Linked DNA regions of Variovorax paradoxus. The protein of the gene in region 1 binds, or shares a complex with, the protein of each later gene. Links are inferred from orthologs where the notes say so. Each region holds a gene or a part of one and is shown in the gene's direction. Other genes may lie near its edges. The genes, in order: secY, secA and secG.

Region 1 (3,130 bases):
AGAACGGCACGCTGCATCACCGCGTGACGGGCCATTGGGGCGCTGCCTCGGTGGTCATGATCCCGGCCCCGAAGGGTACCGGCATCATCGCCGGCGGCCCGATGCGCGCCGTGTTCGAAGTCATGGGCATCACCGACATCGTGGCCAAGAGCCATGGTTCGTCGAATCCCTACAACATGGTTCGCGCCACGCTCGACGGGTTGAAGAACTCGACGACCGCGTCCGAAGTGGCTGCCAAGCGTGGCCTGACCGTCGAAGAAATCTTCGCCTGAGCGCAAGCAATCGGAAGAGCATTCAAATGACGACGCAACAACAAACCCTCAAGGTGCAATTGGTCAAGAGCCCGATTGGCACCAAGGAATCGCATCGCGCGACCGTGCGTGGCCTCGGCCTGCGCAAGCTCAACAGCGTGAGCGAGCTGCAAGACACCCCGGCGGTGCGCGGCATGATCAACAAGATCAGTTATCTGGTCAAAGTTCTGTAAGAGAGACTGATATGGAACTCAATGGCATCAAGCCGGCGGATGGCGCCAAGCACGCCAAGCGCCGTGTCGGCCGCGGTATCGGCTCCGGTATCGGCAAGACCGCAGGTCGCGGTCACAAGGGTCAGAAGTCGCGCGCAGGCGGTTTCCACAAGGTCGGCTTCGAAGGCGGTCAAATGCCGCTGCAGCGTCGCCTGCCCAAGCGTGGCTTCAAGTCGCACCTGCTGAAGTTCAACGCCGAAGTCACGCTGACTGCACTCGAGCAGCTTGGCCTGGCTGAAGTCGACATCCTGGCGCTCAAGCAAGCCGGCCTCGTGGGCCAGCTCGCCAAGGTCGTCAAGATCATCAAGACCGGTGAACTCACCAAGGCCGTCAAGCTGACGGGCGTGGGTGCAACCGCTGGTGCCAAGGCTGCGATCGAAGCAGCCGGCGGCAGCGTCGCCTGATCACACTGGACTGAAAGAAGTTCTTCGTGGCAACTAACGCGGCAACGATCGCAAAAACAGGCAAGTTCGGCGACCTTCGTCGCCGGCTCGTCTTTTTGCTGCTCGCGCTCGTGGTCTATCGGATCGGCGCGCACATTCCTGTGCCGGGCATCAACCCGGACCAGCTGGCGGCGTTGTTCCAGGGCCAGCAGGGCGGCATCCTGAGCCTGTTCAACATGTTCTCGGGCGGGGCGCTGTCGCGCTTCACCGTGTTCGCGTTGGGGATCATGCCGTACATCTCGGCGTCGATCATCATGCAGTTGATGACCTACGTGATTCCGACCTTCGAGCAATTGAAGAAGGAAGGCGAGGCGGGTCGCCGCAAGATCACGCAGTACACGCGCTATGGCGCGCTCGGCCTGGCCCTGTTCCAGTCGTTCAGCATCGCAGTGGCGCTCGAGTCTTCGGCCGGCCTGGTCATCGCCCCCGGTTTCGGCTTCCGCCTGACCGCCATGGTGAGCCTGACGGCCGGTTCGATGTTCCTGATGTGGCTCGGCGAGCAGATCACCGAACGCGGCCTGGGCAACGGCATCTCGATCCTGATCTTTGCAGGCATCGCGGCCGGACTGCCCAATGCCATCGGCGGGCTTGCTTCGCTGGTGACGACCGGTGCGATGAATCCGATCATTGCGCTCTTCATCATCGCGGTCGTGGTGCTGGTCACCTACTTCGTGGTGTTCGTCGAACGCGGCCAGCGCAAGATCCTCGTGAACTATGCGCGGCGCCAGGTCGGCAACAAGGTCTATGGCGGCCAGTCGTCGCACCTGCCCTTGAAGCTGAACATGGCCGGTGTGATTCCGCCGATCTTCGCCTCGTCGATCATCCTGCTGCCCGCCACGGTGGTCGGCTGGTTCAGCACCGGCGAAGGTGGTTTCGGCTGGATCAAGGACATTGCCGGCGCACTGCGTCCGGGCGAGCCGATCTACGTGCTGCTGTACGCTGCCGCGATCGTTTTCTTCTGCTTCTTCTACACGGCACTCGTGTTCAACAGCAAGGAAACGGCCGACAACCTGAAGAAGAGCGGTGCATTCATTCCGGGCATCCGTCCGGGTGACCAGACCGCTCGCTATATCGACAAGATTCTGGTTCGCCTGACGTTGGCCGGCGCGGTGTACATCACCTTCGTCTGCCTGCTGCCCGAGTTCCTGATCCTGAAGTACAACGTGCCGTTCTACTTCGGTGGTACCTCCCTGCTGATCATCGTGGTCGTCACGATGGACTTCATGGCCCAGGTGCAAAACTACATGATGTCCCAGCAGTACGAATCGCTGCTGAAGAAGGCCAACTTCAAGACATCGTAGGGCTGTGAGTTTCAGTATTGAGAATTTGGTATGGGCGGTGTACCGCCACGTTAAACAGTTTTAGGAGAATGAAATGAGAGTTTCGGCTTCGGTCAAAACCATCTGCCGTAATTGCAAGGTCATCCGCCGTAAAGGTGTGGTGCGTGTGATTTGCACCGACCCGCGCCACAAGCAGCGCCAGGGTTGATTGAAGAGTATTAGAGGACGCACATGGCACGTATTGCTGGCATCAACATTCCGCCGCACAAGCACGCTGAAATCGGCCTGACCGCCATTTTCGGTATCGGACGCACCCGCGCCCGTCAAATCTGCGAAGCGAGCGGCATCGAATATTCGAAGAAGATCAAGGACCTGACCGACGCCGATCTCGAAAAGATCCGCGACCAGATCGCCTTGTTCACCATCGAAGGCGATCTGCGTCGCGAGACGACGATGAACATCAAGCGTTTGATGGACATCGGCTGCTATCGCGGCTTCCGTCACCGTCGCGGCCTGCCGATGCGCGGCCAGCGCACGCGCACCAATGCCCGCACCCGCAAGGGTCCGCGCAAGGCTGCGCAGTCCCTGAAGAAATAAGGATAGACCAGCATGGCTAAAGCACCTGCAAACAACGCCGCACAGCGCGTTCGCAAGAAGGTTCGCAAGAACGTTGCGGACGGTATCGCCCACGTGCATGCCTCGTTCAACAACACCATCATCACGATCACCGATCGCCAGGGCAACGCCCTGTCGTGGGCTTCGTCGGGTGGCCAGGGCTTCAAGGGCTCGCGCAAGTCGACGCCGTTCGCTGCGCAGGTGGCTTCCGAAGTGGCCGGCCGTGCTGCTGTCGAACAAGGCATCAAGAACCTCGACGTCGAGATCAA
Region 2 (3,469 bases), 1.4 Mb from region 1 along the record:
CTGCCGTTGACCAGCAGGCACCACACGTCCCCTTCGGCCGGGCCGGCCTGCACGGCCGGGCGCATGGGCGGCGGGATCAGTCCCTCGACCGCCCGCAGCCGCTCGCTCGCGTCGCGCGCGCGGGCGATCAGGCTCGCCAGGGTGGGCGAACCTTCGGCGGCCTGCTGCAACGTGAAGGGGGGGACGGAGCGGCGATTCATGGGTAATCCGGAGGGTGGAACAAGACAGCTAAAATGCCCGGTTTGCCGACGCTTGCGCCGGCAGATCCGGTCTGGAGCCGCTTGCCTTCTTCGGAGCTTGCATTCGAAGAAGGTGCGCCCAACTGCTTTCACCATATCTTAGGGAATCCGGTCGCAGTGCCTGTCGTGTCAGGTGCCCGCCCATCTCCACGCCAATGGCAACCAACTTCCTGACCCAGATTTTCGGCAGTCGCAACGACCGGCTCCTCAAGCAGTATCGCAAGACGGTGGAGCGCATCAATGCGCTCGAACCCGAATTCGAGAAGCTCACCGACGACGGGCTGCGTGCCAAGACTCAGGAGTTCAAGGACCGCATCGCCAAGGGCGAAACCCTCGACGACCTGCTGCCGGAAGCCTTTGCCACCGTGCGCGAAGGCTCCAAGCGCGTCATGAAGATGCGCCACTTCGACGTGCAGCTGCTCGGCGGCATGGCGCTTCACAACGGAAAGATCGCCGAAATGCGCACCGGCGAGGGCAAGACCCTGACCGCCACGCTGCCGGTGTACCTGAATGCGCTGTCGGGCCAGGGCGTGCACGTGGTCACCGTGAACGACTACCTCGCCAACCGCGACGCCCAGTGGATGGGGCGCCTGTACAACTTCCTTGGCCTCACGGTGGGCATCAACCTGCCGCAGATGCCGCGCGAGGAAAAGCAGCAGGCCTACGCCAGCGACATCACCTACGGCACCAACAACGAGTACGGCTTCGACTACCTGCGCGACAACATGGTGTACGAGCCCGGCGACCGGGTTCAGCGCAGCCTGAACTACGCCATCGTCGACGAGGTGGACTCCATCCTGATCGACGAGGCCCGCACGCCGCTGATCATCAGCGGCCAGGCCGAAGACCACACCGACCTTTACCTGGCCATCAACAGGGTGGTGCCGCTGCTAACCAAGCAGGAAGGCGAGGCCGATCCGCGCACGGGTGAAGGCGTCACGGTGCCGGGCGACTTCACGGTCGACGAAAAAACCCACCAGGTGTTCCTGACTGAAGACGGCCACGAGAAGGCCGAGCAGCTGCTGGGCGAATTCAAGCTGCTGCCCGAAGGCGCGTCGCTCTACGACCCGGCCAACATCACGCTGATGCACCACCTGAACGCCGCGCTGCGCGCACGGCACCTGTACCACCGCGATCAGCACTACGTGGTGCAGCAGGGCGAAGTGGTCATCGTCGACGAATTCACCGGCCGCCTCATGACGGGCCGGCGCTGGAGCGATGGCCTGCACCAGGCCGTGGAAGCCAAGGAAGGCGTGCAGATCCAGGCCGAGAACCAGACGCTGGCCTCCATCACCTTCCAGAACTACTTCCGCCTCTACGGCAAGCTGGCCGGCATGACCGGCACGGCCGACACCGAAGCCTACGAGTTCCAGGAAATCTATGGCCTCGAGACGGTCATCATTCCGCCGAACCGCATCAGCAGGCGCGACGACCAGCTCGACCGCGTCTACAAGACCACGCGCGAGAAGTACGAGGCGGCCATCCAGGACATCCGCGAATGCTACGAGCGCGGCCAGCCGGTGCTGGTGGGCACCTCGTCGATCGAGAACTCCGAAATCATCGACGGCCTGCTCACCCAGGCGGACCTGCCGCACCAGGTGCTCAACGCCAAGCAGCATGCGCGCGAAGCCGACATCGTGGCGCAGGCCGGCCGCACGAAGATGATCACCATCGCGACCAACATGGCCGGCCGCGGTACCGACATCGTGCTGGGCGGCAACATCGAGAAGATGGTCGAGGCCATCGAGAACGACGAAGGCCGCGACGACGCCACCAAGGAGGCCGACATCGCGCATGTGCGCGCCGAATGGACCAAGGACCATGAATTCGTCAAGTCGCTCGGCGGCCTGCGCATCATCGCAACCGAGCGCCATGAGTCGCGCCGCATCGACAACCAGCTGCGCGGCCGCTCGGGCCGCCAGGGCGACCCGGGCTCCTCGCGCTTCTACCTGAGCCTGGACGATCCGCTGATGCGCATCTTCGCGGGCGACCGCGTGAAGGCGATCATGGACCGCCTCAAGATGCCCGACGGCGAAGCCATCGAGGCCGGCATCGTCACGCGCAGCATCGAGAGCGCGCAGCGCAAGGTCGAGGCACGCAACTTCGACATCCGCAAGCAGCTGCTCGAATACGACGACGTTTCGAACGACCAGCGCAAGGTGATCTACCAGCAGCGCAACGACATCCTCGACGCGGGCGACCTCACGGCGCAGATCGCGGCGCTGCGCGAAGGCTGCTTCACCGATGTCGTGCGGCAGTACGTGCCGGCCGAATCGGTCGAGGAGCAGTGGGACCTCGACGGCCTCGAAAAGAGCCTCGCCAACGAGTGGGGCATCGACATGCCCCTGAAGAAGGACATCGAAGCGGCCGAGGCCGTGAGCGACGAAGACATCGTCGAGAAGGTGGTCAAGACCGCCAACGACAGCTTCGATGCCAAGGTGGCGCTGATCGGCCAGGAGAACTTCACGCAGTTCGAGCGCATGGTGCTGCTGCAGAGCATCGACACCCACTGGCGCGAGCACCTGGCCTCGCTCGACTACCTGCGCCAGGGCATTCACCTGCGCGGCTATGCGCAGAAGCAGCCCAAGCAGGAATACAAGCGCGAGGCCTTCGAGCTCTTCGGCCAGCTGCTCGACTCGGTCAAGAACGAAGTCACGCGCCAGCTCATGACGGTGCGCGTGCAGTCGGGCGAGCAGTTCGAAGAAGCGGCGGATGCGCTCGAGAGCCGCGGCGAGAACCTCTCGAACATCACCTACAGCGCGCCCACCGAAACCGGCGAGGTCGAGGTGCGCCTGGACGAAGAAAACCAGCGCCGCATCGCGGCCGCGGGGCTGGGGCTCGGCACGCTCGGCGCCGAAGCCGCGGCCTTTGCCCGCGTCGGCCGCAACGACCCGTGCCCCTGCGGCAGCGGCAAGAAATACAAGCATTGCCACGGCAAGCTCAGCTGACCCAGAAACTCCGGAGAAGAGAAACCGCCATGCCCGTGAACCTGTCCGCCCCTGATCCTGCCGCCTTGTTCGCGGTGCCCGGCGTCCGCATCGGCGTGGCCGAAGCGGGTGTGCGCAAGGCCAACCGCAAGGACCTGACGGTGGTGCTGATCGACGAAGGCTCGGCGGTCGGCGGCGTGTTCACCCAGAACCGCTTCTGCGCGGCGCCGGTGCAGGTCTGCCGCGACCATCTGGTGGCCAACTACGGCATTCGCGCCATGGTCATCAATACCGGCAACGCCA
Region 3 (2,974 bases), 2.3 Mb from region 1 along the record:
CATGGCCGAAGACGGCCGGCTCGTGATCATCGCGGTGCAGGGCGGCGTCAAGAGCGACTTCAATGCGGGCCTGGTGCTGCGCAAGCGGCTGGTGATCACCGGCTCCACGCTGCGGCCGCGGCCGGTGGCATTCAAGGGTGCCATCGCCAAGGCGCTGCGGAAAAAGGTCTGGCCGCTGCTCGAAAGCGGCGCGGTCAAGCCTGTGATCCACAGCACCTTCGCGGCGGGCGGCGAACCCAGCGGCGCGGCACAGGCGCATGCGCTGATGGAATCCAACCAGCACATCGGCAAGATCGTGCTGACATGGTGACGGATAACAACACGATGACGACCAAAAAGAAGCTGATCGCCGGCAACTGGAAGATGAACGGCAGCCTGGCTGCCAACGAGGCGCTGGTGAAGGCCCTGCAGCAGGGCCTGGCCGCGGCGCCGGCCAGCTGCGACATTGCGCTTTGCGCACCGGCCCCCTATTTCGCCCAGCTGCAATTGCTGCTGGCCGGCTCCGGCGCCATGGCGCTGGGCGCGCAGGACATTTCGGCGCACCCGCAAGGCGCGTTCACGGGCGAGCAATCGGCGGCCATGCTGAAGGATTTCGGCGTGCGCTATGCCATCGTCGGCCATTCGGAGCGCCGCCAATACCACGGCGAAACCGACGATGCGGTGGCGGCCAAGACGGCGGCTGCGCTCGCGAACGGCATCACGCCGATCGTCTGCGTGGGCGAGACGCTGGCCGAGCGCGAAGCAGGGCGCACCGAAGAAATCGTCAAGCGCCAGCTGGCCGCGGTGATCCACCTCAATGGCCATTGCATCAGCGAGATCGTCGTGGCCTACGAGCCGGTCTGGGCCATCGGCACCGGCAAGACGGCCACGCCGGAGCAGGCGCAGGCGGTGCATGCCGTGCTGCGCGCGCAGCTGCACCATGCCGCGAGCGAACATGCCGCCGGCATCTGCATTCTTTACGGCGGCAGCATGAACGCGGCCAATGCGGCGCAGCTGCTGTCACAGCCCGACATCGACGGCGGCCTGATCGGCGGCGCTTCGCTCAAGGCCCCCGACTTTTTGCAGATCATTTCCGCCGCTTCCCGCTGAACGCGGGCAGTGGCCGACATCAATTAGGAGTAAGAACGAATGAATGTGGTCCTCAATCTTCTGGTCGGCGTGCAAATGCTGTCGGCGCTTGCAATGATCGGGCTGATCCTGATCCAGCACGGCAAGGGCGCCGACATGGGCGCGGCCTTCGGTAGCGGCAGCGCGGGCAGCCTGTTCGGCGCCAGCGGCAGCGCGAATTTTCTTTCGCGCACCACGGCCGTGCTGGCGGCCGTCTTCTTTGCATGCACCCTGCTGCTGGCCTACTTCAGCCATGCGCGGCCTGCGGGCGGCGGCAGCCTGCTCGAGCGCGCAGCCATCGGCACGCCGGCAACGCCCGCCTCTGGCGCGGCGGGGCAGATTCCTGGCGGTACCTCGGGCGCGGCGCCTGCCGGTGCACCTGCTTCGGCGCCTGCCGCACCTGTTTCGGGCGCGGGTCAGATTCCGAACAAATAATCAGGTTGTTTTCGTGAAGCCGCCAGTGAGAAACTGCTTTCATTTCAGGGTAAACTCTAAAGCTGTTCGGAAAGCCAAACACCTTTCCAGGTACCTCATGCCATCCGAACAAAAAACCGCGGTCGTGGTGAAATTGGTAGACACGCTATCTTGAGGGGGTAGTGGCGAAAGCTGTGCGAGTTCGAGTCTCGCCGACCGCACCAAATCTCATCGGCAGAAAACCTCATCCAGAGTGTTTTCCTGCCGGTGGCAAGCGGTGAAAAATCTCCCGATGAACCTCGATTCCTATCTTCCCGTCCTCTTGTTCATTTTGGTCGGTGTCGGTGTAGGCGTCGCACCGCAAGTCATCGGCTACATCCTGGGGCCCAACCGGCCCGACGCAGCGAAGAACGCTCCGTACGAGTGTGGCTTCGAGGCCTTCGAGGATGCGCGCATGAAATTCGACGTGCGCTATTACCTCGTCGCCATTCTCTTCATCCTGTTCGATCTCGAGATTGCCTTTCTCTTTCCATGGGCCATTGCGCTCAAGGAAATCGGCGCCGTCGGCTTCTGGGCCATGATGATCTTTCTGGCCATCCTCGTCGTGGGCTTTGCCTACGAGTGGAAAAAAGGCGCGCTCGACTGGGAATGACAAGGAATCGACAAAATGGCCATTGAAGGCGTCATGAAGGAAGGCTTCGTCACCACCACCTACGACTCGGTGGTGAACTGGGCGAAGACCGGATCACTTTGGCCGATGACTTTCGGTCTGGCCTGCTGTGCCGTCGAAATGATGCACGCAGGCGCGGCCCGCTACGACATCGACCGTTTCGGCATGCTGTTTCGGCCCAGTCCGCGCCAGTCCGATCTGATGATCGTGGCCGGCACGCTGTGCAACAAGATGGCGCCGGCACTGCGCAAGGTCTACGACCAGATGCCCGAGCCGCGCTGGGTGCTCTCGATGGGCTCATGCGCCAACGGCGGTGGCTACTACCACTACAGCTATTCGGTGGTGCGCGGCTGCGACCGTATCGTGCCGGTCGACGTTTACGTGCCGGGTTGCCCGCCCACCGCCGAAGCGCTGCTTTACGGCATCATCCAGCTGCAGCAGAAGATCCGCCGCACCAACACCATTGCCCGCGCCTGAGGGATTGCCGACGATGACTGACTTTGCAATTTCGCCGGAGGTGCTGCGCGCCACCATCGCCGAGACGCTCGGCGCCAGGGCCAGGAGCGTGACGCTCGCGCTGGGCGAGGTGACCGTGGTGGTGGGTGCAGCCGACTACATCGAGGCGGCCACGCTGCTGCGCGATGCGCCAGGCTGCCGTTTCGAGCAGTTGATCGACCTCTGCGGCATGGACTATTCCGACTACCGCGAAGGCGAGTGGCAGGGCGAGCGCTATGGCGTCGTCACGCACCTGCTGTCGGTGAGCCTCAACCAGCGCGTGCGCCT

What was found.
Region 2: the proteins of secY (region 1) and secA are in contact, whole or in part, in a crystal structure (PDB 3DIN), measured with the Thermotoga maritima proteins. The link is inferred for Variovorax paradoxus from one-to-one orthologs. Residues at the interface, in WP_004081795.1 of Thermotoga maritima: Glu108, Gly109, Glu110, Glu111, Ala236, Glu237, Arg238, Arg239, Ile240, Thr241, Ile242, Gln243, Tyr244, Ala245, Arg246, Arg247, Val248, Thr249, Gly250, Arg251, Arg252, Val253, Tyr254, Gly256, Ala257, Ser258, Thr259, Tyr260, Leu261, Pro262; in WP_004082002.1 of Thermotoga maritima: Glu261, Ala262, Arg263, Lys300, Ala301, Arg302, Thr303, Ile304, Ile305, Leu323, Tyr324, Asp325, Pro326, Val329, Ser330, Tyr333, Ile336, Lys340, Phe345, Val349, Glu363, Phe364, Tyr374, Ser375, Gly376, Gly377, Glu393, Ile395, Thr482, Ser483.
Region 3: secY (region 1) and secG share a complex: the UniProt entries of both Escherichia coli proteins name them as parts of the sec protein translocase complex. The link is inferred for Variovorax paradoxus from one-to-one orthologs.

The regions. Positions count from the first base shown.
Region 1 is NZ_JAUSXL010000002.1:1,593,240-1,596,369, reverse strand. Bases 131-3,110 are described here. They hold secY (preprotein translocase subunit SecY), read left to right. Parts: upstream 131-953; coding sequence 954-2,267; downstream 2,268-3,110. Other genes in these bases: rpsK (30S ribosomal protein S11), read left to right, coding at 2,856-3,110; rpsM (30S ribosomal protein S13), read left to right, coding at 2,478-2,843; rpmJ (50S ribosomal protein L36), read left to right, coding at 2,341-2,454; rplO (50S ribosomal protein L15), read left to right, coding at 496-927; rpmD (50S ribosomal protein L30), read left to right, coding at 299-484. Outside these bases: more of rpsE, read left to right, coding at 1-130; more of rpsK, read left to right, coding at 3,111-3,130. UniProt on the Escherichia coli protein: The central subunit of the protein translocation channel SecYEG. Consists of two halves formed by TMs 1-5 and 6-10.
Region 2 is NZ_JAUSXL010000002.1:2,985,690-2,989,158, forward strand. Bases 69-3,387 are described here. They hold secA (preprotein translocase subunit SecA), read left to right. Parts: upstream 69-394; coding sequence 395-3,187; downstream 3,188-3,387. Other genes in these bases: QFZ47_RS17710 (hypothetical protein), read right to left, coding at 69-200; argJ (bifunctional glutamate N-acetyltransferase/amino-acid acetyltransferase ArgJ), read left to right, coding at 3,217-3,387. In the rest of the region: more of QFZ47_RS17710, read right to left, coding at 1-68; more of argJ, read left to right, coding at 3,388-3,469. UniProt on the Escherichia coli protein: Required for protein export, interacts with the SecYEG preprotein conducting channel.
Region 3 is NZ_JAUSXL010000002.1:3,892,562-3,895,535, forward strand. What follows is about bases 12-2,835. They hold secG (preprotein translocase subunit SecG), read left to right. Parts: upstream 12-1,128; coding sequence 1,129-1,542; downstream 1,543-2,835. Other genes in these bases: QFZ47_RS21980 (NAD(P)H-quinone oxidoreductase), read left to right, coding at 12-310; tpiA (triose-phosphate isomerase), read left to right, coding at 304-1,089; QFZ47_RS22000 (NADH-quinone oxidoreductase subunit A), read left to right, coding at 1,814-2,173; QFZ47_RS22005 (NuoB/complex I 20 kDa subunit family protein), read left to right, coding at 2,189-2,668; QFZ47_RS22010 (NADH-quinone oxidoreductase subunit C), read left to right, coding at 2,682-2,835. Also shown: more of QFZ47_RS21980, read left to right, coding at 1-11; more of QFZ47_RS22010, read left to right, coding at 2,836-2,974. UniProt on the Escherichia coli protein: Subunit of the protein translocation channel SecYEG. Overexpression of some hybrid proteins has been thought to jam the protein secretion apparatus resulting in cell death; while this may be true it also results in FtsH-mediated degradation of SecY.